One region of the Actinacidiphila polyblastidii genome, then DNA from elsewhere that is predicted to be linked to it. Evidence: predicted binding sites of a transcription regulator. Region 1 holds the regulator's gene; each other region holds the start of a gene.
What was found. The regulator HrcA, encoded in region 1, represses chaperone genes, less so after heat shock. The targets are predictions, from matches to a motif close to TTNGCACTCNGNNNNNCNGAGTGCNAA.
Positions count from the first base shown of each region.

Region 2: the regulator HrcA is predicted to act here: its motif matches at 2,831-2,857, upstream of groL (chaperonin GroEL).
Region 3: the regulator HrcA is predicted to act here: its motif matches at 2,736-2,762, upstream of groES (co-chaperone GroES).

Region 1 covers NZ_JAZEWV010000017.1:24,710-35,081, reverse strand. Annotated here, with positions in the region: gene V2S66_RS20585 (hypothetical protein) at 1-100, opposite strand, end outside; gene V2S66_RS20580 (NUDIX domain-containing protein) at 400-846, opposite strand; gene V2S66_RS20575 (16S rRNA (uracil(1498)-N(3))-methyltransferase) at 946-1,689, opposite strand; gene V2S66_RS20570 (nitronate monooxygenase) at 1,686-2,750, opposite strand; gene dnaJ (molecular chaperone DnaJ) at 2,991-4,127, opposite strand; gene hrcA (heat-inducible transcriptional repressor HrcA) at 4,128-5,144, opposite strand; gene V2S66_RS20555 (MBL fold metallo-hydrolase) at 5,401-6,156, shown strand; gene V2S66_RS20550 (DUF3097 domain-containing protein) at 6,190-7,017, shown strand; gene hemW (radical SAM family heme chaperone HemW) at 7,229-8,461, opposite strand; gene V2S66_RS20540 (SpoIIE family protein phosphatase) at 8,536-10,344, opposite strand.
Region 2 covers NZ_JAZEWV010000054.1:15,877-26,248, reverse strand. Annotated here, with positions in the region: gene murQ (N-acetylmuramic acid 6-phosphate etherase) at 65-994, shown strand; gene groL (chaperonin GroEL) at 1,090-2,712, opposite strand; gene V2S66_RS33240 (cold-shock protein) at 3,041-3,244, opposite strand; gene V2S66_RS33235 (MoaD/ThiS family protein) at 3,678-3,953, opposite strand; gene thrC (threonine synthase) at 3,950-5,236, opposite strand; SAM riboswitch class I at 5,254-5,385, opposite strand; gene V2S66_RS33225 (glucosyl-3-phosphoglycerate synthase) at 5,554-6,519, shown strand; gene V2S66_RS33220 (alpha,alpha-trehalose-phosphate synthase (UDP-forming)) at 6,861-8,285, shown strand; gene V2S66_RS33215 (hypothetical protein) at 8,293-8,703, opposite strand; gene V2S66_RS33210 (ATP-binding protein) at 8,700-9,092, opposite strand; gene V2S66_RS33205 (helix-turn-helix domain-containing protein) at 9,217-10,029, shown strand; gene V2S66_RS33200 (DUF397 domain-containing protein) at 10,026-10,274, shown strand; gene V2S66_RS33195 (glutaredoxin domain-containing protein) at 10,281-10,372, opposite strand, start outside.
Region 3 covers NZ_JAZEWV010000004.1:146,448-156,819, reverse strand. Annotated here, with positions in the region: gene tsaD (tRNA (adenosine(37)-N6)-threonylcarbamoyltransferase complex transferase subunit TsaD) at 1-177, shown strand, start outside; gene V2S66_RS07455 (hypothetical protein) at 174-464, shown strand; gene V2S66_RS07450 (polysaccharide deacetylase family protein) at 626-1,477, shown strand; gene V2S66_RS07445 (class I SAM-dependent methyltransferase) at 1,468-2,658, opposite strand; gene groES (co-chaperone GroES) at 2,910-3,218, shown strand; gene groL (chaperonin GroEL) at 3,367-4,989, shown strand; gene V2S66_RS07430 (GNAT family N-acetyltransferase) at 5,168-5,983, shown strand; gene V2S66_RS07425 (MOSC domain-containing protein) at 5,980-6,666, shown strand; gene V2S66_RS07420 (SDR family NAD(P)-dependent oxidoreductase) at 6,677-7,459, shown strand; gene V2S66_RS07415 (aminotransferase class V-fold PLP-dependent enzyme) at 7,517-8,620, opposite strand; gene V2S66_RS07410 (LysR family transcriptional regulator) at 8,703-9,620, shown strand; gene V2S66_RS07405 (WhiB family transcriptional regulator) at 9,691-10,065, opposite strand.

The sequences.
Region 1 (10,372 bases):
AGAGGCCGTCCGCGGGGTCGCACCCCGACGCCCCGACGAGCAGGGCCGCGGTCGTCGCCGTCAGGGCCGCGACCGCCCAGATCTTCCCGTTCCGTCCCATCCCCCCACGGTGCCCCCGCGCCGCGGTCCGGTCCATCCCCCGAACGGCCGATACGCCCCTTACGGGACAGGGCGGTCGACGCGGCACCTCCGGCCGGCACTCCTGAGGTGACCGTCGTCATGAGGGGCGCCCAGTGCGGTGGCGGCGACCTGCGGCCGGGCCTCGTCGACGGCAGCGGCCGACGGGCGTACGCCGGGCGCGGCCGCCGCGCCCGCCGCCGGATCGACGCCCACCGCTGCGCCGCGTGCGGGCACCTGGAGCTGTTCGCGACGCACGGGGACCGAACGGGCCGGTCGGGCTCAGTCCCAGCCGCGCAGCGTGACGCCGGGAGGATCGCCGGCCAGGTGCGCGCGCAGCGCGCCCGCCGCGCTCGGCACGAAGGCGCCGGGCAGCGCGCCGGTGTCCGCCCACGCGACCGCCGCGTGCTTCTCCGGTTCCCGGTTGGACAGTTCACCGGTCCACGCGTACGCGGCGAACACCACCGTGACGAACCCGCCGGGCGACTGCGCGCCCCAGGCGCCGTGGACGAGATGGGCCAGCACGAGGTCGTCCTCGCGGACCGACAGGCCGGTCTCCTCGTGCAGTTCGCGCACCGCCGCCGCGGTGACCGGCTCGCCCGGTTCGCGCTTGCCCGACGGCAGGTCCCACAACCCCCGCCCGAACCTGGCCCGTTCGCCGCGGCGCAGCAACACGACCCGCCCGGCCGCCCGGTCGTGCACGATGACCGCGGCGACCAGCATCGTCATCGCGCCGACGGCCGCCGGACGCACGGGCGTTCGCGGCGCGGGGCCGGGCGGAGGGGAGCCGGGCGGCGGGCTGCCCGGCGGCGGGTGCGGCGCCACCGGTCAGGACCAGCGGCCGGTACGGGTGAGCAGCAGCGCGGTGGCCGCGACGCCCGCGGTGGACGTGCGCAGCACGGTCGGGCCGAGCCGGTACGCGGGCGCGCCCGCCTGCGCGAACGCCGCCGACTCCTCCGGCGCCACGCCGCCCTCCGGGCCGACCACCAGGACCAGCGAACCGGCCGCCGGCAGCGCGGCGGTGGCCAGCGGCGACGAGCCCTCCTCGTGCAGCACGCCGGCGAAGTCCGCGCCGCGCAGCAGCTCCGCCACCTGACGGGTCGTCATCGCCTCGGTCACCTCGGGGAACCGCAGCCGGCGCGACTGCTTGGCCGCCTCCCTGGCCGTGGCGCGCCACTTGGCCAGCGACTTCGCCCCCCGCTCGGCCCGCCACTGGGTGACGCAGCGCGCCGCGGCCCACGGCACGACGACGTCGACCCCGGCCTCGGTCATGGTCTCCACGGCCAGCTCGCCGCGGTCGCCCTTCGGCAGCGCCTGCACGACGGTCACCGAGGCGGCGGGCCGGGGTTCGGCGCGGACCTCCCGGACGTCGACGTACAGCACGTCCTTGCCCTCCACCGCGGCCACCAGACCGAACGCGCCGCGCCCCTCGCCGTCGGTGAGCACGACCTCCTCGCCCGCCGTCAGCCGCCGCACCGACACCGCGTGGCGGCCCTCCGGGCCGTCGAGGGCGATCCGGGTCGGCGAGCCGTCCAGCGCGGCGGCGGGCACCAGGAACACCGGCGCCGTCATGCGCCCGCCTCCCGCGCGGCGCGCAGCTCCGCGGCGAGCGTCTCCACCAGCGCCCCCGCGGGCAGCTCGCGGGCCAGCCGGTGCCCCTCGCCGGCCCACAGCGCCATGCCGTGCGGGTCGCCCGCCTCGGCCGCCGCCCGGCGCAGCGCCGAGGTCAGGTGGTGCACCTGCGGATAGCCGGGCGGCGCGTCCTGGCCGTGCTCGCGCAGAAAGCGGTTCAGCAGGCCGCGGGCCGGGCGGCCGGAGAACGCCCGGGTCAGCTCGGTGCGCGGGAACGCCGGATCGGTGAGGGCCTTCTTGTGCACGGGGCTCGCGCCGGACTCCGGGCAGACCAGGAAGGCCGTGCCGAGCCCGGCGGCGTCGGCGCCCGCGGCCAGCACGGCGGCGATCGCGCCGCCGCGCATCAGGCCGCCGGCGGCGACGATCGGCAGCCGCACGGCGTCACGCACCCGCGGGACCAGGGTGAGCAGGTCCACGCCCGAGCCGTCCAGCCGGGGGTCGTCGCGGTGCGTGCCCTGGTGGCCGCCGGCCTCCACGCCCTGCACCCACACCGCGTCCGCGCCGGCCTCCTGGGCGGCGAGCGCCTCGGCCGGCGACGTCACCGTCACGACGGTGTACGTCCCGGCCTTCGCGAAGGCCGCCAGCACGCCGGGGTCCGGGCAGCCGAAGGTGAAGCTCACCATCGGCACCGGGTCGGCCAGCAGCGCCGCCACCTTCGCCTCGTACGCGTCGTCCGCGCCGGCGTCGGGATCGCCCAGCTCGGCGCCGTACCGGGCGGCCTCGGCGGCCAGCTGCCCGGCGTACGCCGCCACCGCGGAGCGGTCCGCGGCCGGCGGCTGCGGCAGGAACAGGTTCACCCCGAACGGCCGCGAGGTCAGCTCCCGCAGCCGGCGGACCTCCTCGCCCATCGCCTCCGGAGTCCTGTACCCGGCGGCCAGGAACCCGAGGCCGCCCGCGGCGGCGACCGCCGCGGCCAACCGCGGCGTCGAGCCGCCGCCGGCCATCGGCGCCTGGATGATCGGACACGCCGAGAAGGCGGAGAGATCGGTCAACGCGGACATGCCGCCATCCTCCCACGCCCCGGGCATGCCCCCGTTTCCCAGCGGCCCGCGACGGGCTCCCCCGCCCACCGGCCCGCCACCGTCCGGCGGGCCGGCGACGGCGACGGCAGCACCACCGGGCCGGTGGCGAACCGCGGGCGGTGTCCGCGAGAAAACGTCCTCGCGCCCAGCGCAGGGCACTGCGCCCCCCAGGGGCGCCGGGGGGGCGCAGCGCACGCCGCCAGGTGAACGGCGGTCGTGTTAACGCCCGTTGAAGGCGTCCTTGAGGCGGGAGAAGAGGCCCTGCTGGCCGGGGGCGAACTGGCCGGTGGGGCGCTCCTCGCCGCGCAGCTTCGCCAGCCGCCGCATGAGCTCCTCCTGGTCGGGATCGAGCTTGTGCGGCGTGACGACCTCGACGTGGACCACGAGGTCGCCGCGGCCGCCGCCGCGCAGGTGGGTGATGCCGCGCTGGTGCAGCGGGATCGACTGCCCCGACTGGGTGCCCGGCCGGATGTCGATCTCCTCAAGGCCGTCGAGGGTCTCCAGCGGGCATTTCGTGCCAAGCGCGGCCGCGGTCATCGGGATGGTGACCGTGCAGTGCAGGTCGTCGCCGCGGCGCTGGAACACCTGGTGCGGGACCTCGCGGATCTCCACGTACAGGTCGCCGGCCGGGCCGCCGCCGGGGCCGACCTCGCCCTCGCCCGCGAGCTGGATACGGGTGCCGTTGTCGACGCCCGCGGGGATCTTCACGGTCAGCGTGCGGCGCGAGCGCACCCGGCCGTCGCCCGCGCACTCCGGGCACGGCGTCGGGACGACGGTGCCGAAGCCCTGGCACTGCGGGCACGGCCGGGACGTCATGACCTGGCCGAGGAAGGAGCGGGTGACCTGGGACACCTCGCCGCGGCCGCGGCACATGTCGCAGGTCTGCGCCGAGGTGCCGGGCGCGGCCCCCTCGCCGTTGCAGGTGCCGCAGGTGACGGCGGTGTCGACCTGGATGTCCTTGGTGGTGCCGAAGGCCGCCTCGTCCAGCTCGATCTCCAGCCGGATCATGGCGTCCTGCCCGCGCCGGGTGCGCGAGCGCGGTCCGCGCTGCTGCGACTGTCCGAAGAAGGCGTCCATGATGTCGCTGAAGTTGCCGAAGCCGGCGCCGAAGCCGCCCGGCCCGCCGGCGCCGCCGGCCGCGGACAGCGGATCGCCGCCGAGGTCGTACACCTGCTTCTTCTGCGGGTCGGAGAGCACCTCGTAAGCGGCGTTGATCTCCTTGAACCGCTCCTGGGTCTTCGGGTCCGGATTGACGTCCGGGTGCAGTTCGCGGGCGAGGCGCCGGAACGCCTTCTTGATCTCGTCCGGTCCTGCGTCGCGGCGTACGCCGAGCACGGCGTAGTAGTCCGTGGCCACTTACGACTCCGCCAGGATCTGTCCGACGTAACGTGCCACTGCGCGTACCGCTCCCATCGTTCCGGGGTAGTCCATGCGGGTCGGTCCGACCACGCCGAGTTTGGCGACTGCCTCGTCGCCCGAACCGTAGCCGACTGCCACCACGGAGGTGGAATTGAGGCCCTCGTGAAAATTCTCATGCCCGATGCGCACGGTCATCGTCGAGTCCCTGGTCTCGCCGAGCAGCTTCAGCAGGACCATCTGCTCCTCCAGTGCTTCCAGCACGGGCCGGATCGTCATCGGGAAGTCGTGGTTGAACCGGGTGAGGTTCGCCGCGCCCCCGAGCATGATGCGCTCCTCCTTCTCCTCGACGAGCGTTTCGAGGAGGGTGGCGAGCACCGTCGCGACGGCCGGCCGGTCGTCGGGTTCGAAGCTCTCCGGCAGGTCCTGGACCTGCGGCGGAACGTCGCTGAAGCGGCGGCCGACGATCCGGCTGTTGAGCCGGGCCCGCAGGTCCGCGAGCAGGGTCTCGCCGACCGGCGCGACGCAGTCGACGATCCGCTGCTCGACCCGGCCGGTGTCGGTGATCAGCACCAGCATGAGCCGGGCGGGCGCCAGCGACAGCAGCTCCACGTGCCGCACCGAGGAGCGGGTCAGCGACGGGTACTGCACGACGGCGACCTGCCGGGTGAGCTGCGCCAGCAGCCGCACCGTGCGGCCGACCACGTCGTCGAGGTCGACGGCGCCGTCGAGGAAGTTCTGGATGGCACGGCGTTCGGCGACGGACAGCGGCTTGACGCCGGCCAGCTTGTCGACGAAGAGCCGGTAGCCCTTGTCGGTGGGGATGCGGCCGGCGCTGGTGTGCGGCTGCGCGATGTACCCCTCGTCCTCCAGCACCGCCATGTCGTTGCGGACCGTGGCGGGCGAGACGCCGAGCTGGTGCCGCTCGGTCAGCGCCTTGGACCCCACCGGCTCCTCGGTGCCGACGTAGTCCTGAACGATCGCACGCAGCACCTCGAGTCTGCGTTCGCTCAGCATCGTGCACCTCCAGCCCCGGGATCTCGGACGTCCTGCCTGGCACTCCGCCGTTTCGAGTGCCAGCTCTCCCGCAGCCAGTGTACGGCGAGGCGGCAAGGGCTCGGCAAGACCGGCTCGGTATCGGACATCGCGCGACGGCGGGGACGGGCGGGGACGGAAGGACGCATTCACGGCCGGGTCGGGACAACACGCACGGCCGGGCAGGCGGGCGCGGGCGGCCGGGCGGCGAGCGCACGGCGACGGTAGCGTCATCCCCGTGGACGGTGCGGACGAGGCCGGCGGCGCGGTTCCGGCCGGGCCCGCGTGGGAGCAGCTGGCGCCCGGGGTGGCCCGGCGGCGGCTGCCCTTCCTCGACGTGACGATCGGGCTGGTCGTCGGCGCGGACGCGGTACTGCTGGTCGACACCGGTTCCACCCTGGGCGAGGGCGCGGAGCTGCGCGACCAGGTCGCGGCGCTGACCGGCCGCCCGGTCACCCACGTGGCGCTCACCCACGGCCACTTCGACCACGTCTTCGGCGCGGCCGCGTTCCCGGACGCCCGGGTGTGCGGGGAGCGGTCCCTCGCCGGGTACCTGGCACGCGAGCGGGAGCCGCTGCGCGCGGCCGCGGTCGCGTACGGCGTCGACCCGCGGGAGGCGGCACGGGCCGCGGCCGCCCTGCGCGCTCCTGACCTGCCGGTGGCCGGGGAGCTGGCGCTCGACCTCGGGGGCCGGCCGGTGCGGCTGCTGCACCCGGGTCCCGGGCACACCGGGCACGACCTGGTGGTGCTGGTGCCCGGCGCGGGCGCCGGCGACCCGCCGGTGGTGTTCTGCGGCGACCTGGTGGAGGAGTCGGGGGAGCCGCAGGCCGACGAGGACGCGGTGCCCGCCCGCTGGCCGGGCACGCTGGACGCGCTGCTGGCGGCCGGCGGCGAGACCGCGCGGTACGTGCCGGGGCACGGCGCGGTCGTCGACGCCCGCTTCGTGCGGGCCCAGCGGGACACGCTGGCCCGGCGGTTCGGCGCCGCCGGCTGAGCCGGACGGCCGCCGCTGGCTACCATCACCCCCATGCGCAGCCGCAGTTACGACGCCGATCTGACCCCGCCCTGGAAGAAGCAGGGACCCGCCCCCGAAGTGGCCGCGGAGGCCGACCTGGTGGTCGAGGAGGCCGCCACCGGCTTCTGCGGCGCGGTGGTGCGGGTGGAGAAGACCGCGGAGGGCCTCACCGTCACCCTGGAGGACCGCTTCGGCAAGCACCGGGTGTTCCCGATGGCGCCGCGCGGCTTCCTCATCGACGGCAGGACGGTGACGCTGGTGCGGCCCGCCGCCGCGCCGGCGCCCCGCGGCCCGCTGCTGTCCGCCTCCGGCTCGATCGCGGTGACCGGCGCGAAGGCCCGCGTGGCGCGGGCCGGCCGGATCTACGTCGAGGGCCGGCACGACGCCGAGCTGGTCGAGCGGGTGTGGGGGCACGACCTGCGGGTCGAGGGCGTCGTCGTGGAGTACCTCGAAGGCGTCGACGACCTGCCGGCCCTGGTGGCCGCCTTCGGGCCCGCCCCCGACGCCCGCCTCGGCGTGCTCGTCGACCACCTGGTGCCCGGCTCGAAGGAGTCCCGCATCGCGGCGTCGGTCACCGGGCCGGACGTCCTGGTCGTCGGCCACCCCTACATCGACGTGTGGGAGGCGGTGAAGCCGTCGTCGGTCGGCATCCCGGGGTGGCCGCGGGTGCCTCGCGGCGAGGACTGGAAGACCGGCGTCTGCCGGGCGCTCGGCTGGAGCGACCTCAGCACCGGTGAGGCGTGGCAGCGGATTCTGTCCGCCGTCAGCTCCTTCCGGGACCTGGAGCCGGAGCTGTTGGGCCGCGTCGAGGAGCTCATCGACTTCGTCACCTCCCCCTGACCCACCGGGCTTCGCCCGGAAGCCGCCTCCGACCGCCCGCCGGCCGGTGGCCCGGACGCGATCGCGACTGCCCCTCCGGGCCGGTGGCCAACCGCGCGCCGCGCGGCGGCTGAGCGCGCAGTTCCCCGCACCCCCTCAAAAACGGGCCCGCGCCCGCGCAGGGCCTCGCCCCCAGCAGCCCACCACCGGGCGGTGGACAGGGGGCGCGGCGTCAGTCGACGAGGTCGCGGACGACGGCGTCGGCCAGGAGGCGGCCGCGGAGGGTGAGGACGGCGCGGCCGAGGGCGTAGGGGCCGGGTTCGAGGAGGCCGTCGCGCAGGGCGCGGGCGGCCGCGCGGGCGCCCTCGTCGGCGAGCAGGTCGAGCGGGCAGCCCTGGGAGAGCCGCAGCTCCAGCAGGATCCGCTCGACCCGCCGGTCCTCGGCGGCCAGCACCTCGCGGCCCGCACCCGGGCTGCGCCCCTCGCCCAGGGCCTGCGCGTACGCGCCCGGGTGCTTGACGTTCCACCAGCGCACGCCGCCGACGTGGCTGTGCGCGCCGGGGCCCGCGCCCCACCAGTCCGCGCCGGTCCAGTACAGCTCGTTGTGCCGGCAGCGCCCCTCGGGGGTGGTCGCCCAGTTCGACACCTCGTACCAGGAGAAGCCCGCGGCGGCGAGCCGCTCCTGCGCGATCAGGTAGCGGTCGGCGTGCACGTCGTCGTCGGTCGTCGGGACCTCGCCGCGGCGGATCCGCGCGGCCAGCCGGGTGCCCTCCTCCACGATCAGCGCGTACGCCGAGACGTGGTCGGGACCGGCCCCGACGGCCGCGTCGAGGGAGGCCCGCCAGTCGTCGTCGGACTCCCCCGGGGTGCCGTAGATCAGGTCGAGGTTGACATGGTCGAAGCCGGCCGCGCGGGCCTCGGCGACGCAGCGCTCCGGCCGCCCGGGGGTGTGGGTGCGGTCCAGCACCTTCAGCACGTGCTGCCGGGCGCTCTGCATGCCGAAGGAGATCCGGTTGAAGCCGCTGTCGCGCAGCCGCGCCAGATAGGCGGGGTCGACGGACTCAGGGTTGGCCTCCGTGCTGACCTCGGCGCCCGGCGCCAGCCCGAACTCGGTGCGGATCGCATCCAGCATCCGCCCGAGGTCGGCCGCCGGCAGCAGCGTGGGGGTGCCGCCGCCGACGAAGACCGTCTCGACCGGCCGCGGGTCGTCGCCGAGCACCTTGCGGGCCAGCCTGACCTCGTCGATCAGCACGTCCGCGTAGTTCTCGCGGGAGGCCGGCGCGCCGCCCGAGCCGCGCAGCTCGGTCGCCGTGTAGGTGTTGAAGTCGCAGTAGCCGCAGCGGGTCGCGCAGTACGGCACGTGCACGTAGAAGCCGAGCGGCCGGTCGGCCGCGCCGGCCAGCGCGTGCGCCGGCAGGGCGCCGTCGGCGGGCACGGGTTCGCCGTCGGGGAGTACGGAAGGCATCCTCCCAGTATCCGGCACGCCCGCGGTGTCCCGGCCGGGCCGCCGTCCAGGCCGGGCCGCCGTCCCGGCCGGCGTCAGGCCCGCAGCACCAGCAGCGCCAAGTCGTCGGCGGGCGGCTCGGCGTCGAAGTCGTGCACGGCCCTGCGGATGCGCTCGGCGACGCCGGCCGCGTCCAGGCCCGCGCAGTCGCGCAGCGCCGCCGCGAGCCCGTCCCCGTCGTCGAACTGGCGGGGGCCGTGGCGGCGTTCGGTGACGCCGTCGGTGACGCACAGCAGCACCTCGCCGGGCGCGAGGTCGAAGGACTGGGCGGTGTAGCGGGCGTCGTCGGCGATGCCGAGCAGCAGCTGCGGGTCGGCGGCGGGCCGTACCGAGCCGTCCGCGGCCAGCAGCAGCGGCAGCGGGTGGCCGGCGGAGGCCAGCGTGCACCGGGCGCCGGCCGTACGCCCCTGGCCCGCTCCGTCCCGGCGGTACGGCGTGACCTCGCCGTACAGCAGCGACAGGAAGCGGCCCTGGCCGCCGTCCCAGGTCGCGGTCTCGGCGAGCAGGGCGGTGGCCGCCTCGTCGGCCAGCGCCCGGTTGAGCCGGTCGAGGACGTCCGCGACGCCGTAGCCCTCGCGGGCCAGCAGCCGCAGCACCGGGCGGGCGATCCCGGCGAGCGACGCGGCCTCGGGGCCGCCGCCGCAGACGTCGCCGAGCGCGAAGCACCAGCGGCCGTCGCCCGCCGGGAACAGGTCGTAGAAGTCGCCGCCCACCCAGTCGCCGGCCGCCGGCTCGTAGACCACCGCGTGCGCCACCCCGGGGATGTGCCCGGTGGCGGGCGGCAGCAGGCCGCGCTGCAGCACGGTGCTGATCATGGCCTGGCGGGCGTACTGCCGGGCGGTGCCGAGGGCCAGCGCGACCCGGCGGGCGAAGTCCTCGATGAGGCCCGTGGTCTCGTCGGGCAGCCCGAGCACGCCGCTGCGGCCGAGCATCAGCGTGCCGTGGCAGTGGCCCGCGGCGACCAGCGGCACGGCGAGCGCGCCGAAGGGTTCCGCGAGCGGCCGCCGCACCCCGGGGGGGTTGCCTGCGGCGGGCGGCAGCGCGGGCGGCGACTTCTCCAGTACGGCCCGCAGGTCGTCGATGCGGTGCTCCGCGCCGTGCCAGACGTGCGCGAGGCGCGGCGCCGCGTTCTGCGGGTACAGCCACACCGCGCACCAGTCCGCGAGGCGCGGCACGAGCAGCTGGGCGGCCAGCGAGGCGATGTTCTCCTCGTCGAGCTGTCCGGCCAGCAGGTCGGACGCCTCGGCGAGGAAGGAGAGCGAGCCGCGGCTGATCCACTCCGGGTCGGCACGCCGTGACGGGCCGGGCCGGACCGGCGCGAGCAGCTGCGCGGGGGCGGGGGCGTCGAGGTCCCGGCCGGGACCGTGGACGCCGTCGGCGTCGTCCGCGTGGTCCGCCTCGTCCGCGTCGAGCGGCACGCGGCACCAGACGGTCTTGCGGTCGCGGTGGTAGGTGATGCCCCAGGAGTCGGCGAGGACCGCGACGAGGTGCAGGCCGCGGCCGCCCTCCGCGCTGTCCGGCGGCCCCTCCATGCCGGCCCGCAGGGTGCGGGCCGGGTGGCGGTCGGTGACCTCCAGGACGAGGGCGGGGCCGCCCTGGTCGGTGGTGTCCAGCCGGCACAGCAGGTCCACGGTGGTGCCGGCGTGCACGACGGCGTTCGTGACCAGCTCGCTGACCAGCAGCGTGCCGTCCTCGACGGCCCGCTCGGCGAAGCGCGGGTCGGCCCACGCGGCGAGCGCGGACCCCAGGAAGCGGCGGGCCGCGGCGGCGGCCAGCTCGTTCCCCGGCAGGGTGGTCGCCGCCACGCGGTGGTCGGGCCTGGGGCCCGCGTCGGTCACGCTCATCGCTCCAGGCTCCCAGCGATGCCGCCTC
Region 2 (10,372 bases), on a different contig from region 1:
ACCCACCCGCGCCATCCCCCCACCAGCGCACCTGACCCATGCGAGAAGGATGAACGAGCCGCATATGACCCAGTACACCGAGCTGCGCCGCGAGTTGGAGACGCTGACCACCGAGGCGGTCCGGCCCGAGTTCGCCGAGATCGACCGCAGGTCGACCCTGGAGATCGCGCGGATCATGAACGGCGAGGACCTCACGGTGCCGTCCGCCGTGGCCGGCGCGCTGCCCGCGATCGCGGCGGCCATCGACGGCGTCGCGGCCCGTATGACCCGCGGCGGCCGCCTCGTCTACGCGGGGGCGGGCACCGCCGGGCGACTGGGCGTGCTCGACGCGAGCGAGTGCCCGCCGACGTTCAACACCTCGCCGGGACGCGAGGTGGTGGGCCTGATCGCGGGCGGCCCCGAGGCGATGGTCACCTCGGTCGAGGGCGCCGAGGACAGCAGCGAGCTGGCCGGCGCGGACCTGGCCGCGCTGGGGCTCGGCCCCGCCGACAGCGTGGTCGGCATCTCGGCGTCGGGGAGGACGCCGTACGCGGTCGGCGCGGTGGAGTACGCCCGCAGCGTGGGGGCGCTGACCATCGGCCTGTCGTGCAACGCCGGCTCGCCGCTGGGCGCGGCCGCCGACCACCCGATCGAGGTGGTGGTGGGGCCCGAGCTGGTCTCCGGGTCCACCCGGCTGAAGGCGGGCACCGCGCAGAAGCTGGTGCTCAACATGCTCTCGACGATCACCATGATCCGGCTCGGCAAGACCTACGGGAACCTGATGGTCGACGTCCGCGCCTCCAACGAGAAGCTGCGGGCGCGCTCGCGGCGGATCGTGGCGCTCGCCACCGGCGCGGGCGACGCGGCGATCGAGGCGGCGCTGACCGCCACCGACGGCGAGGTGAAGCCGGCGATCCTGACGCTGCTCGCGCACGTGGACGCGTCCACCGCCGAGCGGCTGCTCAGCGAGTCCAAGGGCCACCTGCGCGCCGCCCTGGAGGCGGCGCACGCCTGAGCGCACCACCCGGCGCAGGGTGCGCGACAAGGCGCCGCCCCCTCCGATGCGGAGGGGGCGGCGCCTTGTCGCGTGCGGCTTCGATCCCGGGGGGATCAGAAGTCCATGTCGCCACCCGGCATGCCGCCCGGAGCGGCCGCGGCGGCCTTCTCCGGCTTGTCGGCGATGACGGCCTCGGTGGTGAGGAAGAGCGCGGCGATGGACGCGGCGTTCTGCAGCGCGGAGCGGGTGACCTTCGCCGGGTCGATGATGCCCTCGGCGATCATGTCGACGTACTCGCCGGTCGCGGCGTTGAGGCCGTGGCCGACCGGAAGGTTGCGCACCTTCTCGACGATGACGCCGCCCTCGAGGCCGCCGTTGACGGCGATCTGCTTGAGCGGGGCCTCCAGCGCGAGCTTGACGGCGTTGGCGCCGGTCGCCTCGTCGCCTTCCAGCTCCAGCTTCTCGAACACCGCGGTGGCCTGCAGCAGGGCCACGCCGCCGCCGGCGACGATGCCCTCCTCGACGGCCGCCTTGGCGTTGCGCACCGCGTCCTCGATGCGGTGCTTGCGCTCCTTCAGCTCGACCTCGGTCGCGGCGCCGGCCTTGATGACGGCCACGCCGCCGGCCAGCTTCGCCAGGCGCTCCTGGAGCTTCTCGCGGTCGTAGTCCGAGTCGCTGTTCTCGATCTCGGCGCGGATCTGGTTGACCCGGCCGGCGACCTGGTCGCTGTCGCCGGAGCCGTCGACGATGGTCGTCTCGTCCTTGCTGATGACGACGGTGCGGGCGCGGCCGAGCAGGTCGAGGCCCGCGTTCTCCAGCTTGAGGCCGACCTCCTCGGAGATGACCGTGCCGCCGGTGAGGATGGCGATGTCGCCCAGCATGGCCTTGCGGCGGTCGCCGAAGCCCGGGGCCTTGACGGCGACGGACTTGAAGGTGCCGCGGATCTTGTTGACCACCAGGGTCGACAGGGCCTCGCCCTCGACGTCCTCGGCGATGATCAGCAGCGGCTTGCCGGACTGCATGACCTTCTCCAGCAGCGGGAGCAGGTCCTTCACCGCGGAGATCTTGGAGTTGACGATCAGGATGTACGGGTCGTCGAGCGACGCCTCCATACGCTCCAGGTCGGTGGCGAAGTAGGCGGAGATGAAGCCCTTGTCGAAGCGCATGCCCTCGGTGAGCTCGAGCTCGAGCCCGAAGGTCTGCGACTCCTCGACGGTGATGACGCCTTCCTTGCCGACCTTGTCCATCGCCTCGGCGATCAGCTCGCCGATCTGGGTGTCAGCGGCGGAGATGGAGGCGGTGGAGGCGATCTGCTCCTTGGTCTCCACGTCCTTGGCCTGCTCCAGCAGGGCGGCGGAGACGGCCTCGACGGCCTTCTCGATGCCGCGCTTGAGGGCCATCGGGTTGGCGCCCGCCGCCACGTTGCGCAGGCCCTCCTTGACCAGCGCCTGGGCGAGGACGGTCGCGGTCGTCGTGCCGTCACCGGCGACGTCGTCCGTCTTCTTCGCGACCTCCTTGACCAGCTCGGCGCCGATCTTCTCGTACGGGTCCTCGAGCTCGATCTCCTTGGCGATGGACACGCCGTCGTTGGTGATCGTGGGGGCGCCCCACTTCTTCTCCAGAACGACGTTCCGGCCCTTGGGGCCGAGAGTGACCTTGACGGCGTCGGCGAGCTGGTTCATACCGCGCTCGAGACCGCGCCGCGCCTCCTCGTCGAACGCGATGATCTTGGCCATGTGAAGTGGTCCTCCCGGGACGGAAATTACTGCTGAGGACCGCGCAGTGCCCGCGACGGACGGCCGGCCGGGCACCGGATCGGTCCGGCGTCCGACGGGCCTCACGACCCGGTCCAAGGTGGCACTCTCGCACGGAGAGTGCCAACGCCAATGATTAGCACTCACCCCCTTCGAGTGCAAGCGCCTCGGGGTGCCGGCGGCGCCGGGAGCGAGGTGGGAAGCGGGCGCGGACGGGGGCGGGCGCGGACGCACGGAGGGCCCGCACCCTCAAGGGGTGCGGGCCCTCCGGCGTGAAGCGCCGCGTCGATGGCCGAACGCGCCGGGATGCTCAGCCGGCCAGTCGGACCATGTCCGCCTGCGGCCCCTTCTGACCCTGCGAGATCTCGAACTCGACTCGCTGGCCTTCCTCCAGGGTGCGGTATCCGTCCATCTGTATCGCGCTGTAGTGGACGAAGACATCCGCACCACCGTCGACCGCGATGAAGCCGTAGCCCTTCTCCGCGTTGAACCACTTGACGGTGCCCTGAGCCATTCCTAACTCCCCTATTGCTGGCCCTATCGCGGCCCCGCACTTCGCGGGCCCGGGTCAGACCTCACCCGACCGAGTGCCCCTTACCGATGATCGGATGGGGGCCCTGGGGGGCGTGCGCCGGAACGCGTCGACCGCGGCTGAATGTATCTGCACGGATGCCCAGTGCAACAGGTCAATCGGACGAGAATTCCTGAGGCGACCCATCGGAAATACCCCGAGAAAAATCGATAATGCGGGGCATCTCGGGCCGGACATAAGGGATGAAAGGGAAATAACGTTCGTGAATTTGGCGATAAATCGTCGCACCTGCCGAACCTCCCGCGGCGGCGACCGACCTGCCTCGGGCAACTGTACAAGGTTTCAACCAAACCCGATCATGGGGGTGCCCCGCCCACCCTCGGGGTGGACGGGGCACCGACCGGGTCAGCGGCGATCAGCCGCCCGCGACCGCCGGAATGATCGAGACGCTGGCGCCGTCGGGCACCGCGGTGGCGAGTCCCTCGGAAAAGCGGACGTCGTCGTCGTTGACATAAACGTTCACGAAACGCCGGAGCTTTCCGGAATCGTCCAGAACGCGCGCCGAAATGCCCGCGTGATTCTTCTCCAGCGACGCGATCACCTCGGCCAGGGTGCCGCCGTCGGCCGGCACCTCGGCCAGGCCGCCGGTGTAGGTGCGCAGGATCGTGGGAATACGTACGGAAGCACTCATGCGAGGCCTGCCTCTCGGAACGCGTCAAGGGTGGGGCGGATGGTGGCGGTCGGCCCGGTGGTGGGAGCCACCGCGTCCAGGGTCTTCAGGCCGTCGCCGGTGTTGAGCACGACGGTCTCGGCGGCCGGGTCGAGCTGCCCGGACTCGATGAGCTTCTTCAGCACGCCGACGGTCACCCCGCCCGCGGTCTCCGCGAAGATGCCCTCGGTGCGGGCCAGCAGCTTGATCGCGTCCACGATCTGCTCGTCGTCGACGTCCTCGACCGCTCCGCCGGTGCGCCGCGCGATGTCCAGGACGTACGGGCCGTCCGCCGGGTTGCCGATCGCCAGCGACTTGGCGATGGTGTCGGGCTTCACCGGGCGGACCACGTCGTGACCGGCCTTGAACGCCGCGGAGACCGGCGAGCAGCCCTCCGCCTGGGCGCCGTAGATGCGGTAGGGCTTCTCCTCGACCAGGCCGAGCTTGATCAGCTCCTGCAGCCCCTTGTCGATCTTGGTGAGCTGGGACCCGGAGGCGATCGGGATCACCAGGTTGTCCGGCAGCCGCCAGCCGAGCTGCTCGGCGATCTCGTAGGCCAGCGTCTTGGAGCCCTCGCCGTAGTACGGGCGCAGGTTGACGTTGACGAAGCCCCAGCCCTCGCCGATCGGGTCGCCGATCAGCTCGGAGCAGAAGCGGTTCACCGCGTCGTAGTTGCCCTCGATGCCGACCAGCTCGCCGCCGTACACCGCGGCCATGACGACCTTGCCGGCCTCCAGGTCGTGCGGGATGAACACGCAGGACCGGAAGCCCGCGCGGGCCGCGGCCGCGCCCACCGCGCCGGCCAGGTTGCCGGTGGAGGAGCAGGACAGCGTGGTCAGGCCGAAGGTGCGGGCGGCCTCCAGCGCGATGGCCACGACGCGGTCCTTGAAGGAGTGCGTCGGGTTGCCGGAGTCGTCCTTGACGTACAGGCCGCCGGTGATGCCCAGCTCGCGGGCGAGGTTGTCGGCCTTGACGAGCTTGGTCCAGCCCGGGTTCAGGTTCGGCTGGTCGGCGACGTTCGCGGGGACCGGGAGCAGCGGGGCGTACCGCCAGATGTTCGCCGGGCCGGCCTCGATCCGCTCGCGCAGGCCCTCCGGGTCGCCGAGCGGCAGGTCGTAGGCCACCTCAAGGGGGCCGAAACACTCCTGGCAGGCGAAGATCGCACTGAGCGGGAAGCGGGTGCCGCACTCGCGGCAGGAGAGCGCCGCGGCGGGTCCGAACGCCGCGGAGGCGACAGCGGCGTGATCGACGGTTTGCGCAGCCATGATGGCGAGGCCCTTTCTCCTCATCTTCCTCACGCCGCAGGTCGCGTCGCGAGACGGAATTGGCACCTTCCCCACCGTGTGACCTCGCGGTCGGCGGGAGGGTTGCCGGGGCTTCAACGGGCCGTTCCCTCTGCCCCTCTGGATGAGCGGTATGCAGTTGTCGGCATACGACCCCCGGCATGCGGTCGCCGTACGCGTTGTTCAAGACTGTAACCGACAAGCCGGACGGCCGAGGATGCGGTCCGTACCGCGAGACGGCCTCCGGGCGCCCCACCGGGCGCCCGAAACGCCGCATCGACCAGGGAGAAGAACGACACGTGCTCGATGAGGTGGAGCGCTGGCTGGAGCGCAGGTCGTGGTCGGCCGCGGACCGTCCGCTCGACCTGCTGCTGGCCGCGAAGCGTGCCGCGGGCGAGCGCGGCACGGTCAGCGTGGTGCTGCCCGCGCTCGACGAGGAGGCCACCGTCGGGGCGATCGCGGCGACCATCCGCCGCGACCTGATGAGCGCCGAGATGCCGCTGGTCGACGAGCTGGTCGTGGTCGACTCCGGGTCCCGCGACGGCACGGCCGCGGCGGCCGCCGCCGCGGGCGCCACGGTGGTGCGCCGCGACGACATCCTGCCGCGGCTGCCCGCCGCGCCCGGCAAGGGCGAGGTGCTGTGGCGCTCGCTGCTCGTCACCCGGGGGGAGATCGTCTGCTTCGTCGACGCGGACCTGCGCGAGTTCGACTCGCGGTTCGTCTCCGGCATCGTCGGGCCGCTGCTCACCGAGCCGTCGGTGCAGCTGGTCAAGGCGATGTACGACCGGCCGCTGGAGACCGGCGCGGACGTGGTGCCGGCCGGCGGCGGCCGGGTCACCGAGCTGGTGGCGCGGCCGCTGCTGAACCTGCACTGGCCGCGGCTCGCGGGGTTCGTGCAGCCGCTCGGCGGGGAGTACGCGGCGCGCCGCTCGCTGCTGGAGCGGCTGCCGTTCCCGGTCGGGTACGGGGTCGAGCTGGGCATGCTCGTCGACGCGCTGGGCCTGGTCGGCCTGGAGGCGCTCGCCCAGGTGGACGTCGGCGTGCGGCACCACCGGCACCAGGACGGGCAGGCGCTGGGGCGGATGGCCGCCGCCATCTACCGCACGGCGCAGCTCAGGCTGGCGCGGGGGCATCTGGTGCGGCCGCGCCTCACCCAGTTCGACCGGGCCGGGTCGGAGTTCGTCCCCACCACCCACCCCGTCGACACGGACGAGCGCCCTCCGATGCGCGACGTCCCGGAATACCGCTCCCGCCCCGCGGCCTGACCGCTGCGCTGGGCTTTCAGCCCGGGGCCTTTCAGGGGCGCGGGGAACTGCGCGACCAGCCACCACGACGGCTGCACCTCGCCACCGGCCCGAGGGGGCAACTCCCGTCGCCGACCGGACCACCGACCGGCGGCCGCTTGCCCGCGCAGTTCCCCGCGCCCCTGGTGCGGCGCAACCCCCACCGCGATCCGGGCGCAGCCCGGAGACGGGGCGCGGGCCCGGCGCGGTCCGGGCGCGGGCCGGGGAGGGGGCGCGGGCCCGGCGCGGGCCGGGGAGGGGGCGCGGCTCGGCGTGAGGGGGCGGGAGGTTTGAGGGGGGGCCCGAAGGGCTAGGCACACGGCATGGAGGCATCGCAACGCGCCGCCCGGATTCTGGTGGCCTCGAACCGCGGCCCGGTTTCGTACACGAAGACCGCAGACGGAGGGCTGACCAGCAGAAGAGGCGGCGGCGGCCTCGTCTCGGGCCTGAGCGCGATCGGCCCGGACGCGGACGCCCTGTGGGTGTGCGCCGCGCTCTCCGAGGGCGACCGGGAGGCCGTGCGGCAGGGCGTCGGCGAGCCCGGCTCGCACATGATCGCCGTGCCGCCCGAGGTCTTCGCCGCGGCCTACAACGGCATCGCCAACTCCACGCTGTGGTTCGTGCACCACATGCTGTACCAGACCCCGCTGGAACCCGTCTTCGACGAGTCGTTCGAGTCCGAGTGGGCCGCGTACGAGGAGTACAACGCGGCCTTCGCCCAGGCCCTCGCGGACGACGCGGCCGAGGGCGCCGCCGTGCTGGTGCAGGACTACCACCTGACGCTCGTCCCCGCGCTGCTCCGCGAACTCCGCCCCGACCTGCGGATCGGCCACTTCTCGCACACCCCGTGGGCCCCGCCGGACTACTTCCGGCTGCTCCCGGACGACGTGGCGCGGCGCGTGCTGACCGGCGTCCTCGGCGCGGACCGCGCCGCCTTCCTGACCCGGCGCTGGGCGGACGCCTTCGCCGCGTGCTGCGTGGACGTGCTGGGCGCGACGCTGTCCGAGGACGGGCAGGCCGTGACGTACCAGGGCCGCACCACCCGGCTGGGCGTGCACGGCCTCGGCGCGGACGCGGACTTCCTGCGCGAGCGCGCGCACCGCGACGACGTGGCGGAGCGGATCACCGCGCTGCGCGCCGAGACCGGCCCCGGCCGGCGGCTGATCGTCCGGGTGGACAGGACCGAGCTGTCGAAGAACATCGTGCGCGGCCTGCACGCCTACCGCCGGCTGCTGCGCGTGCACCCGGGCTGGCGCGAGCGCGTCGTGCACGTCGCCTTCGCCTACCCCTCGCGCCAGGACCTGGCCCTGTACCGGGACTACACCGCCGAGGTGGCCAGGCTCGCCGAGGAGATCAACGACGAGTTCGGCACCGCCGACTGGCAGCCGGTGCTGCTCAGGATGGACGACGACTTCGCCCGCTCGCTGGCCGCCTACCGGCTGGCCGACGTGGCCCTGGTCAACCCGATCCGCGACGGCATGAACCTCGTCGCCAAGGAGGTCCCGGTCGTCTCCGACAACGGCGTCGCCCTGGTGCTGAGCCGGGAGGCCGGCGCGTATGAGGAGATGGCGGCCGACGCGCTCACCGTCAACCCGTACGACATCCGGGCCACCGCGGAGGCGCTCAACGCCGCGCTGACCATGCCGGAGGCCGAACGCGCCGACCGGACCAAGCGCCTCGCCGACGCCGCCACCGCGCTGCCGCCGTCGAAGTGGTTCCTGGACCAGCTCGACGCGCTGGGCGGCTAGCCCGCCCTCAGCGCCTCCCGCTCAGTCCGAGCCGGAGCCGTCCCGCCATGGCCGTACGCGCGAGGTAGGGCTCGACGGCCTCCGCCGGGGCCACGCGGGCGAGCGGGGCCAGCCCGACCAGGACGGCGGTCGGCCCGCCCGCCCGGACGAACGCCGCCCACCGCTCCCCCACCGCCACCCGCATCAGGTGCTCGCAGCCGTCCAGCCGGACCACCGCGTGCTCCGGGCCGGCCGCGGTCACCCGCTCGCCGATGTCCGGCAGCCGCCGTGACGGCGGCGCCAACCGCAGCGCGCGGGCGAGGAGTTCACCGGCCGCCGGGTCCGGGTGCACCAGCAGCAGGAAGGCCACCGGCCCGAACCCGGTCCGGTCGAGCCACGACCACGCGGCCGTCGCGTCGATCACCGGCACGCTCGTCATCGCAGCTCCACCCACACCTGCTTGCCGCTCGCGGTCGGCGTCGCACCCCACCGGTACGCGGTGGCCGCGATCAGATGCAGGCCGCGCCCGCGCTCGGCGGTCCAGTCCGGCGCGGGTGCCTTCACCGGCAGCACGGGCGAGCGGTCGCCGACCGCCACGCGGACGATTCCGCCCGGCAGCCGGTCGAGCGTCAGCTCGCATTCGGGCGAGCCCGCGTGCCGGTGCACGTTGGTCAGGATCTCGGTCACGCACAGTGCGGCCGCCTCCGCGAGGTCGGCGCGACCCCAGGCGCGTAACTGCTCCCGCACGCTCCGGCGCACGCCGGTGAGGTTCGCCGGGTCGGCGGACAACCGCTGCACGATCGTCCCGGGTGGAGATTTCAAGGTCATGCTCCCCACGGTCCCGTCGTGTGATTACCGTGACCAGGGATGACATGACCCCCCATCAGGTGGGCCGCCGCGTCAAGGGCTTGTGCACGCCGTGTGTTTCCGTGTGTCTCGGGGAGGGGCGCCTGTGTCCGCGAAGAACGAAGGCTCGGCCAGCATGCGGATGTTCGGCGCGGTGGTCCGCGCCTTGCGCGAGGCACGCGGCGTCACGACGAAGGACCTCGCGGACGCCGTGGGCTACTCCCAGTCGCTGATCATCAAGGTGGAGCGCGGCGAACGCATGCCGCCACCGGATTTCGTCACCCGCGCCGAGCCGCTGATCGGCGGCGGCGAGGTGATGACGCGGGCCGCCGCCCACCTGGAGCGCGGCGAGTTCCCCTCGTGGTTCGAGCCGTACGCGGACCTTGAGAGGTCCGCGGTCACGCTCTACAAGTACGACAACTTTGTGATCAACGGCCTTCTGCAGACCGAGCAGTACGCGAGAACTCTGTTGAGCGACAGCGCCGCAATGCTGGAGCCCGATGACGTTGAGCGTCGCGTGCAGGCTCGCCTGGCGCGCCAGGCACTGCACACTCGCGCTCCTCTCGCTCAACTCGGCTTCCTAGTTGAGGAGTCGGTGCTCAGCCGACCGGTTGGCGGTAAAGACGTGCAGCGAGCGCAACTCAACCGGCTGCTGGAGGTGGGCCAGCTGCGCAACATCGCAATCCAGGTCGTTCCCCTGACAGATGAGGCTCACCCGGGCTTCAACGGCCCCATGACGCTGCTGGAGACGACAGAACGCAAGCAGCTCGCATACTTGGAAGTCCAGGCTCGTAGCTTCCTCGTCGACGAGCGAGACGAGGTCAGTTCACTCCATCAGCAATATGCGATGATCCGAGCGCAGGCTCTCAGCGCGAGGGAGTCCGCGCAGTTGATCGCAAAGATTGCGGGAGAGCTATGAGCGCCGAACTCATCTGGTTCAAGAGCAGCTACAGCGGCACCAACGGCGGGGACTGCGTCGAAGTTGCCCTGGACTGGCGGAAGTCCAGCTACAGCGGGAGCGGTGGCGGCGAGTGCGTCGAGGTCGCGGCGTGCCCCGACACCGTGCACGTACGGGACTCCAAGGACCCCGAGGGCCCGGCCCTCCGCTTCGCCGCCGACGCGTGGACCGCGTTCCTGGCGTATGCCGCCGACGCGGCGGTCTGACGGGGCTTACAGCAGGTGCGGCGCGCGTTCGCGTACCGCGTCGAGCAGTTGGCGTCGTGACGGGTTGACCAGGGCGTGGCCGGCGACGGACACCGTCG
Region 3 (10,372 bases), on a different contig from region 1:
GCGGCGTCCACGCTCGACCTGCCCGCGGACTCCTCACTGCCGGTCACCGAGGTCTCCGTGCCCGGCCACAGCCACCCCGACCCGCACGAGGACGGCCACCCGCAGGGCCACGGTCACGGTCACGACCACGCGCACGACCACGCGCACGAGACCGGCAAGGACAACCTGTACGGATGACCGTGACGCTGATGTGGGAGGCCGCGGCCGCGGAGGGCCGCGGGCCCGAACTCCTCGACTGGGCGCGGCAGGAGGCGGCCGCACTGGCCGGCGAGCCGCGCCGCAGGGAGTTCCTCACCGCCCCCGGCGACCGGGTCCTGGTGCTCACCTGGTGGGACGCGCCCTACGCCGCGGAGCTGCCCGAACTCGCCGACCCGCCGGCCGAGTTGGTGCGGCGGCCGGTGCACCGCTGGCGCTTCGTCTCGGTCTCCGTCGAGCCCCCGGCCGACGGGACCCGCGCCGGCTGACCGGGAGCGACCGCTCCGGTACCGCCCGTACCGGCGGCCCCGCGGCGGAACCCTTGGCCAGGAATCCGCATCACCCAGGGTGATCGCACGACCGGGCGCCGACGGCAGCAGCCCCGCGTTCGTGGCCGCGGAGTTCTGCACAGGGGCGAGGTTCCACCGGTATGCGCAACCCGACGGCGGCCGCACGGCCGCTCCTGGCCCTGCTCGGCCTGCTGCTGGCGGCGGGCTGCTCGGCGCCCGGCGCCCCGGCCGCCGCGGCGCGGACGCCCGCCGCGACCCCTGCCGTGCACGCGGCGCCGGGCCGGAACCCGGCCGCCGCCAGGGCCGCGCGCGCCGCGGCCTTCCGCAGGTGGGGCGTCCCGCTGCTGCCGCCGCCGCCGGCGCCGCCCGCGGTCAAGCCGGTGCGCACCGGCGGCGGGCAGATACCCGTGGTCAGCCGGATACCCACCACCCGGAAGATCGTCTTCGTGACCTTCGACGACGGCGCGGAGAAGGACCCGCGGTTCGTCCAGATGATGAAGGACCTGCGGATACCGTTCACGATGTTCCTGACCGACGACATCATCAGGAACGACTACGCCTTCTTCAAACCCCTCCAGGCGCTGGGGAACCCGATAGAGGACCACACCCTCAGCCACCCCGACCTGCCCACCCGGAGCCCGGCCCGGCAGCGCCAGGAGATCTGCGAGCAGCAGACCAGGCTCACCCGCGAGTACGGGGTGCGGCCCGGCCTCTTCCGGCCGCCCTACGGCGACTACGACGCGGCCACCCGGGCCGCGGTGCGGTCCTGCGGCGGCCTGCGGGCGATCATCCTGTGGCGGGAGTCCATGCAGATCAAGGACGTGGCCTTCCAGGACCCCGGACGCAGATACCATCCCGGCGACATCGTCCTCGCGCACTTCCGCGGGCCCTCCGAGCTCAAGGGCGAGTCGATGACCGCGATGGTGCGGAACATGCTGCGCTCCATCGCCGCGCAGGGCTTCACGGTGGCGCCGCTGGAGGACTACGTCTGAGCGGACCGCGGGCCGAGCGGTGCGCCGATCAGCATCGACGGCGCGCCTGCCACCCGGGTCAGGAACACCGTGGCGGCGTGCGGGCCCCGCGGCTTCACCCGCCGCCTGACCTCCTCAGGCTCCACCGCGGAACCCCGCTTCTTCACCGTCAGCGTCCCCACCTCGCGCTCGCGCAGCAGCGCCTTGAGCCGCTTGAGGCCGAACGGCAGCACGTCGCTGATCTCGTACCCGGTCGCGTACGGGGTGGGGTGCGGCGCGTCGGCGGTGACGTAGGCGATCGTCGGGTCGATCAGGCCGCCGTCCAGCGCGCGGGCCACCTCGGCGACCAGGTGCGCGCGGATCACCGCGCCGTCCGGCTCGTAGAGGAAACGTCCCGGCGCCCGCACCGGCGCCTGCGGCGGTGCGCCTGCGGCGGCCAGCTGCGCGCCCGAGGGCAGCAGGGTGGCCCGCACGGTGCCGGGGGCGGTGCCGAACCAGAGCGCGGCCTCCTTCACGTCGCCGGAGTCCGACACCCACTCGGCCTCCGCGTCGCCCGGCACCGCGTCGTGCGGGATGCCCGGCGCCACCTTCACCGCGGCGTACCGGACCCGGCGGGCGGCCGCCACCGCCCACGACAGCGGCGGCGAGTACGCCTCCGGGTCGAAGGTGCGGTTGCCGCCCGACCGGCGCGCCGGGTCCACGAACACCGCGTCGTACGGGTCGAGGACGACGTCCGCGACGTCCGCGCAGCGCACCTCGATCCGGTCGGCGAGGCCCAGCGCCTCCGCGTTGGCACGGGCCACCGCGCAGGTCAGCGGGGAGCGGTCGACGGCCAGCACCCCGATGCCGGCGCGGGCCAGCGCGACGGCGTCGCCGCCGATGCCGCCGCACAGGTCGGCGACGCTGCGCACGCCCAGCGCGCGGAAGCGCTCCGCCCGGTGGGCGGCCACGGTGGTGCGGGTCGCCTGCTCGACGCCGTCCGGCGTGAAGTACATCCGGCGCGCGTCCGCCGCGCCGAACTTCGCGGCGGCGCGCTGCCGCAGGCGGCCCTGCGTCAGCGCGGCGGACACCAGCCGGGCGTCGTACGTCCGCCGCAGCCGGGTGGCCGCGGCCAGCTCCTCCCCGGGGGCCAGTTCCCGCACCTCGTCCAGCAGTTCCTGCCCTGCGGGCAGCAGCAGCTCCCCGAATCCGTCGACGTCCACCCGGCCATTCTCGCCCTCCGCGGCCGTGCCCGACGCCGCCCCCGCCGGGCGCCGGGTACCGCCAGGTGAGCGGTCGCCTGGCACTCCGCTTGACCGAGTGCTAAGTGCGTCCTAGTCTCAGTTCTGGCACTCGGCACCGCTGAGTGCCAGAACTCAGCGACGGGCAGGTCCGGCACCCGCGACGACGGGCCTACCAGGTCGCCGACCCAGACAGACACTCCCGTGAGCCCTTTGAAGGGGGAGGTCGGATCGTGACGACCGCCAGCACCAAGGTTGCCATCAAGCCGCTCGAGGACCGCATCGTGGTCCAGCCGCTCGATGCCGAGCAGACCACGGCCTCCGGCCTGGTCATTCCGGACACCGCCAAGGAGAAGCCCCAGGAGGGCGTCGTCCTGGCCGTGGGCCCGGGCCGCTTCGAGGACGGCAACCGCCTGCCGCTCGACGTCGCCGTCGGCGACGTCGTGCTGTACAGCAAGTACGGCGGCACCGAGGTGAAGTACAACGGCGAGGAGTACCTCGTCCTCTCGGCTCGCGACGTCCTCGCGATCGTCGAGAAGTAATCTCTCCGGCTCCACGCGCAGCCGTGATCCCGCCCCGGGTGTCCGTGTCCTAGAGGCCGGGTCCCGGGGCGGTTTCGTTGACCGTCCTCACCGTTCTGCACGACGACTGACGACGACATCTGACGAGTAGACGAGGTAGTTCGCAGGCATGGCCAAGATTCTGAAGTTCGACGAGGACGCCCGCCGCGCCCTGGAGCGCGGCGTCAACAAGCTCGCTGACACCGTGAAGGTCACGATCGGCCCCAAGGGCCGCAACGTCGTGATCGACAAGAAGTTCGGCGCCCCGACCATCACCAACGACGGCGTGACCATCGCCCGCGAGGTGGAGCTCGACGACCCGTACGAGAACCTGGGCGCGCAGCTCGTCAAGGAGGTGGCGACCAAGACCAACGACATCGCGGGCGACGGCACCACCACCGCGACCGTGCTGGCCCAGGCGCTGGTCCGCGAGGGCCTGCGCAACGTCGCCGCGGGCGCCTCCCCGGCCGCCCTGAAGAAGGGCATCGACGCGGCCGTCAAGGCCGTCTCGGACGAGCTGCTGGCCTCCGCCCGCGCCATCGAGGGCAAGGAGGACATCGCCGCGGTCGCCGCGCTGTCCGCCCAGGACAAGCAGGTCGGCGAGCTGATCGCCGAGGCGATGGACAAGGTCGGCAAGGACGGCGTCATCACCGTCGAGGAGTCCAACACCTTCGGGCTGGAGCTGGACTTCACCGAGGGCATGGCGTTCGACAAGGGCTACCTGTCGCCGTACTTCGTGACCGACCAGGAGCGTATGGAGGCCGTCCTCGACGACCCGTACATCCTGATCCACCAGGGCAAGATCGCCTCCATCCAGGACATGCTGCCGCTGCTGGAGAAGGTCATCCAGGCCGGCGCCTCCAAGCCGCTGCTGATCATCGCCGAGGACGTCGAGGGCGAGGCCCTGTCCACGCTGGTGGTCAACAAGATCCGCGGCACGTTCAACGCCGTCGCGGTCAAGGCCCCCGGCTTCGGCGACCGCCGCAAGGCCATGCTCGGCGACATCGCGACGCTGACCGGCGCCACGGTCATCGCCGAGGAGGTCGGCCTCAAGCTCGACCAGGCCGGTCTCGACCTGCTGGGCACCGCCCGCCGCGTCACCGTCACCAAGGACGACACCACGATCGTCGACGGTGCCGGCGACAAGGCCGAGATCGAGGGCCGGATCGGCCAGATCAAGGCGGAGATCTCCACCACCGACTCCGACTGGGACCGCGAGAAGCTTCAGGAGCGGCTGGCCAAGCTGGCCGGCGGCGTCTGCGTCATCAAGGTCGGCGCGGCCACCGAGGTCGAGCTCAAGGAGAAGAAGCACCGCCTGGAGGACGCGATCTCCGCGACCCGCGCGGCGGTCGAGGAGGGCATCGTCTCCGGCGGCGGCTCCGCGCTGGTGCACGCCGTCAAGGTGCTCGCCGACAACCTCGGCAAGGTCGGCGACGAGGCCACCGGTGTCGCGGTCGTGCGCCGCGCCGCGGTCGAGCCGCTGCGCTGGATCGCCGAGAACGCCGGCCTCGAGGGCTACGTGATCACCGCCAAGGTGTCCGAGCTGGACAAGGGCCACGGCTTCAACGCGGCCACCGGCGAGTACGGCGACCTGGTCAAGGCCGGCGTCATCGACCCGGTCAAGGTCACCCGCTCCGCGCTGGAGAACGCCGCGTCCATCGCCTCCCTGCTGCTCACGACCGAGACCCTGGTCGTCGAGAAGAAGGAAGAGGAGCCGGCCGAGGCGGGCCACAGCCACGGCCACAGCCACTGAGCGCTGCGCGCCGCTGGACCGGCCACGGTCCGACCACGGGTGAGGCCCGGTGTCCCTTTCGGGGGCGCCGGGCCTCACCCGTGTCCGGCGCCTGCCCCGGAGCCCGTCCCGCGCCCGCCCGCCGCCAGGGCGGCGAAATTGGGTGGGCCCGCGGAGCCGGACGTGCTGGAATGCCCGGATGGATACGGCTGAGGTACTGGCGCTGTTCGACGCGCAGATGAGGCGGGCCGCCGTGCCGCAGGGCGCCGGCGGCCGGTCGGAGCAGGCCGGCGGGGTGCTGCGGCACGTCGAGGGCGGCGCCGACGGGTGGGCGGGCGTGCTGTGGTCGGACCTGGACGAGGGGACCGCGGACGCCGCCGTCGCCGCGGAGGCGGCCTGGGCGGACGGCCCGCAGGGGCGCGGCCTGGAGTTCGAGTGGAAGCTGTACGCGCACGACCGCCCGGCCGACCTCGGCGCGCGGCTGCGCGCGGCCGGCTTCGTGCCGGAACCGCCGGAGACGCTGATGGTCGCCGAGGTCGCGGCGCTGCCGCAGGAGCCGCGGCTGCCGGCCGGCGTGCGGCTGGAGACGGTCGCCGACGCGGCGGGCGTGGAGCGGGCGGCCGCCGCGCACGAGTCGGCGTTCGGCACCAGCGCGGCCCGGCTGCGCGCCCGGCTGCTCGACCAGTTGGAGCACGCGCCGCAGACCCTGCACCTGGTGGTGGCGATGGCCGGCGACCTCCCGGTCTGCTCGGCCCGGATGGAGTTCCACCCGGGCACGGACTTCGCGAGCCTGTGGGGCGGCGGCACCGTCAGGGAGTGGCGCGGGCGCGGCATCTACCGCGCGCTGGTCGCCCACCGGGCCGGGCTCGCCGCCCGCCGCGGCGTGCGGTACCTCCAGGTCGACGCGACCGACGACAGCCGGCCGATCCTCCAGCGCCTCGGCTTCGCCCCGCTGACCGTGACCACCCCCTACCTCAGGCCGCGGCCCCCGGCGGCCACGGAGGCGCCGCGGTGAAGGTGCTGAGCGTCAACGTCGGCCGTCCGCGGCCCAACCCCTGGAAGCGGCTGCCGGCGACCGGCATCGACAAGCGGCCGGTGACCGGGCCGGTCGCGGTGAGCGCGCCCGGCCCCAAGGGCACCGGCGCGGTGGGCCTGGCCGGCGACCGCGCCTACGACGTCAAGCACCACGGCGGCGACGACCAGGCGGTGTACGCGTACGCGCGGGAGGACCTCGACGGGTGGCAGCGGGCACTGGGCCGCGACCTGGCGAACGGCGCCTTCGGTGAGAACCTCACCACGACCGGCATCGACGTCAACGCCGCGCTGCTCGGCGAGCGGTGGCGGATCGGCTCGGCCGTCCTGGAGGTGTCCTGCCCGCGCATCCCGTGCGCGACGTTCGCCGGCTGGCTGGAGCAGGAGGGCTGGCTGCGGACCTTCACCCGGGCCGCGCTGCCCGGCCCGTACCTGCGGGTGGTGGAGCCCGGCGCGCTGGCCGCGGGCGACCCGGTGACCGTGCTGTCCCGGCCGTCCGACCACCGGGTCACCGTCGCGCTGAGCTTCCGCGCGCTGACCACCGAGCCCGAGCTGCTGCCGCGGCTGCTGGAGGTGGCCGCCTTCCCCGACGCGGAGCGCGAGACGATCCGCCGCCGGGTGGGCCGCGGCCCGGGGGCCGCCCACGACGGCCCCGGCACGCCCTAAGGTCTGTCGCATGACCACTTCACTGGTGACCGGCGCCACCGCGGGGATCGGCGCGGCCTTCGCGCGGCGGCTGGCCGCCGACGGGCACGCGCTGGTGCTCGTCGCACGGGACGGCGAGCGGCTGGCCGGCAGCGCGGCCGGGCTGCGCGAGCGGTACGGCGTCGAGGTCGAGGTGCTGGCCGCCGACCTGGCCGAGGAGGAGGGCGTCGCGGCCGTGGCGGCGCGGCTGCGGGACGGCTCCCCGAGGCCGGTGGACGTGCTGGTCAACAACGCCGGCTTCGGCAACCGCGGCACCTTCCTCGACGTGCCGGTCGAGGACGAGGTGCGGATGCTGCGGGTGCACTGCGAGGCGGTGCTGCGGCTCACCGCGGCCGCCGCGGAGCCGATGCGGGCCCGCGGCCGCGGCACGATCGTGAACGTGGCGTCGGTCGCCGCCTTCATGCCGCGCGGCACCTACGGCGCCAGCAAGGCGTGGGTGGTGCGCTTCACCGAGGGCGTCGCCCAGGAGCTGGGCGGCAGCGGGGTGCGGATGCTCGCGCTGTGCCCGGGGTTCGTGCGCACCGAGTTCCACCAGCGGGCCGGGATGGACGCCTCCCGGCTGCCGTCCTTCGCCTGGCTGGACGCGGATCGCGTCGTCGCCGCCGCGCTGCGCGACCTGGCCCGCGGCCGCACGGTCAGCGTCCCCTCGGTCCGCTACAAGATCGCCGTCGGTCTTGCCCGGCACGTCCCCGCCGGTGTGTTCGGCGCGGCCTCCACCCGTACCGGCCGCCGCTACGACCCGAAGACGCGCTGACGCCGGCGGTCGGCGCGGCCGGCACGGTGGAGTGCGGCGCCGTTCGGTGGGCGCCGCTCAGGCCAGTGCGGCGAGGGCCGCGTCGACGTCCGACGCGCGGTTGTACAGGTGCAGCGCGAACCGCAGGTTCCCGGCGCGGGCGCTGCACCGGATGCCCGCCGCCGCGAGGCGGTCGGCGGCGTCGGCGGGCATGCCGGGGACGGCCACGATCGCCGACGCGCCCGGCAGCGGGGTGTGGCCCAGCGCGCTGAGCCCGTCGCGCAGCCGGGCGGCGAGGGCGACGTCGTGGGCGTGGATCGCGGGCACGCCGATCTCCTCGACCAGGGACAGCGAGGCCGCCGCGCCGACGTAGGACAGGTACGCCGGCCGGGTGTCGAAGCGCCGGGCGCCGGGCGCCAGCCGCTCCACCGGGCCGTAGCAGGACTCCCACGGGTCGTCGGCGCAGTACCAGCCGGCGAAGGCCGGCGACAGCGTCGGCTCCAGCCCCTCGCGGACGGTGAGGAAGCAGGCGCCGTGCGGGCTGAGCAGCCACTTGTAGCCGTGGCAGACGAGGTAGTCGCAGGCGTCGGGGTCCACCGGCAGCCAGCCCACCGACTGGGTGCCGTCCAGCAGCATCCGCGCCCCGTACGCGCGCGCCGCCGCGGAGATCGCGGCCAGGTCCGCGACCCGGCCGTCGGCGGACTGCGCGGTGCTGACCGCGACCAGCGCGGTGTCCTCGCGCACCGCGGCGGCGACCGCGTCCAGCGGCGCGGTGCGCAGCCGCAGGTCGCCGCGGCCGGCGAAGGGCTGCACGACCGAGCTGAAGTCGCCCTCGGCGACGAGCACCTCGGCGCCGGGCGGCAGCGCCGCCGCGACCAGCCCGACCGCGCCGGCCACCGTTCCGGCCAGCGCCACCCGCGCCGCCGGCACGCCGGTGATCCGGGCGTACGCGGCCCGGCTCGCGGCGGTCGCCTCCTCGTACACCGCGGTGTCCGGCCGCCCTGCCGCCCACGCGTCGACCGCGGCGCGCAGCGCGGCCGCGGTCCTGGCCGGGGGGAGGCCCAGGGTGGCGGTGTCCAGGTAGCCGGCCGCGGTGCCGGGATACTCGGCGGCGGCCGCCGCCAGCAGCGCGCCGGTGTCCTCGTGTCCGTCGATGGGGTGTGCGTCGATGCCCGTGTCCATGCGTCCACCCTGGGCGCACCGGCTCTCAAAGTCCATCGACGATCTTTGTCGGGTGACCCTAAGCAGCGCTTATGGTTGAAGCATGATCGAGGCCCGCCATCTTCGCGTGCTGCGCGCCGTCGCCCGCACCGGATCGTTCTCCGCCGCGGCCCGGGACCTGGGCTGCACCCAGCCCGCCGTCAGCCAGCAGATGAAGGCGCTGGAGGGCAGCGCGGGCACTCCGCTGCTGGTGCGCGGCGCCCGCGAGATGCGGCTCACCGAGGCGGGCGAGGCGCTGGTCAGGCACGCGGCCGGCATCCTCGCCGGGCTGACCGCCGCGGAGGAGGAGGTCGCCGCGATCGCCGGCCTGCGGGCCGGCCGGGTGCGGCTCAGCTCCTTCCCCTCCGGCAGCTCCACGCTGGTGCCGCGCGCGGTGGCCGACATGCGCGCGCACCACCCGGGCACCAAGGTCTCGCTGGTCGAGGCGGAGCCGCCGCGCTCGGTCGACATGCTCAGGGCGGGCGACTGCGACATCACGCTCGCCTTCCGGTACGTCGATCTGCCGACGCCCGCCGAGGAGTCCTGGGACGACCTGGTGGTGCGCCCGCTGCTCACCGACCGGCTGGTCGGCGTGGTGCCGCGGGGGCACCGGCTGGCCGGCCGCGCGGGGCCCGCCGGCATCGAGGAACTGGCGCAGGAGGAGTGGATCGCCGGCTGCCCGCGCTGCCGGCGGCATCTGGTGGAGGTGTGCGAGCGGGCCGGGTTCACCCCGCGGATCGAGTTCGCGACCGACGACTATCCGGCCGTGGTGGGCCTGGTCGCCGCCGGTCTCGGCGTCGCGGTCCTGCCCGAGCTGGCACTGGAGTCGGTACGGCCGAAGGGCGTCGCCGTCGTCGAGGTGCGTCCCGCCGTCCAGCGCGAGGTGGTCGCGCTGACCCTGCCGGATCTCGCGAACGTCCCCGCCGTCGACATGATGCTCGCCCGCCTGGCCCGCGCCGCGCTTCCCGCGCCGGCGCGCTGACCCCGCGCCCCTCGCGGCGGGGGCACCGGGCCGGCGGGCGCGGCCCGGGGGGGAGTGAAGGAACGTTTCGTCAGTAAGTGGCCGCGGCCGACGACCGGTGGTCGTCGTGCTCGGGGTCCAGCGGCTCGGAGTCCATCTCGGCCTCGTGCCCGTGGTCGCGGTCGCGCGACCGCGACCGCCCCATCATCGCCTCGCGCTCGTCCTCGGTGAGTCCGCCCCACACGCCGTACGGCTCGCGGACGGCCAGCGCGTGGGTGGCGCACTCGGCCCGTACCGGGCAGCGCATGCACACCTCTTTGGCAGCGGTCTCGCGTGCGCTGCGGGCGGCCCCCCGCTCGCCCTCGGGGTGGAAGAACAGCGAGCTGTCCACGCCGCGGCAGGCGGCCACCAGCTGCCAGTCCCACAGATCGGCGTTCGGTCCTGGAAGGCGGGAGAAGTCTGCCATTGCTCATCCCCTCGAAGCGTGCGGGAAGGTCGTGAGGCCGATCTTCCGATCGTCTCCGACGGTACATCTACAGTCGTAGTAGATGTAAATATGACTCATCGCCAATCTAGCGACGATTAGCCCGCACAACAGAAAAGAGCGGCCAATCAGTGCAAAGTGCGGCATAACACCCGATCGGCAGTATCGCCCCTGCTTCAAGGGCCGCTCCGACGCGCTCGCAGCCTCCGAAAAACCTCCGCTCTCACCCGTCTGACCTGCGGCATGCTCGGTCCGCACGCGCATGATCACGTAGAGTGCCGAGAGACGC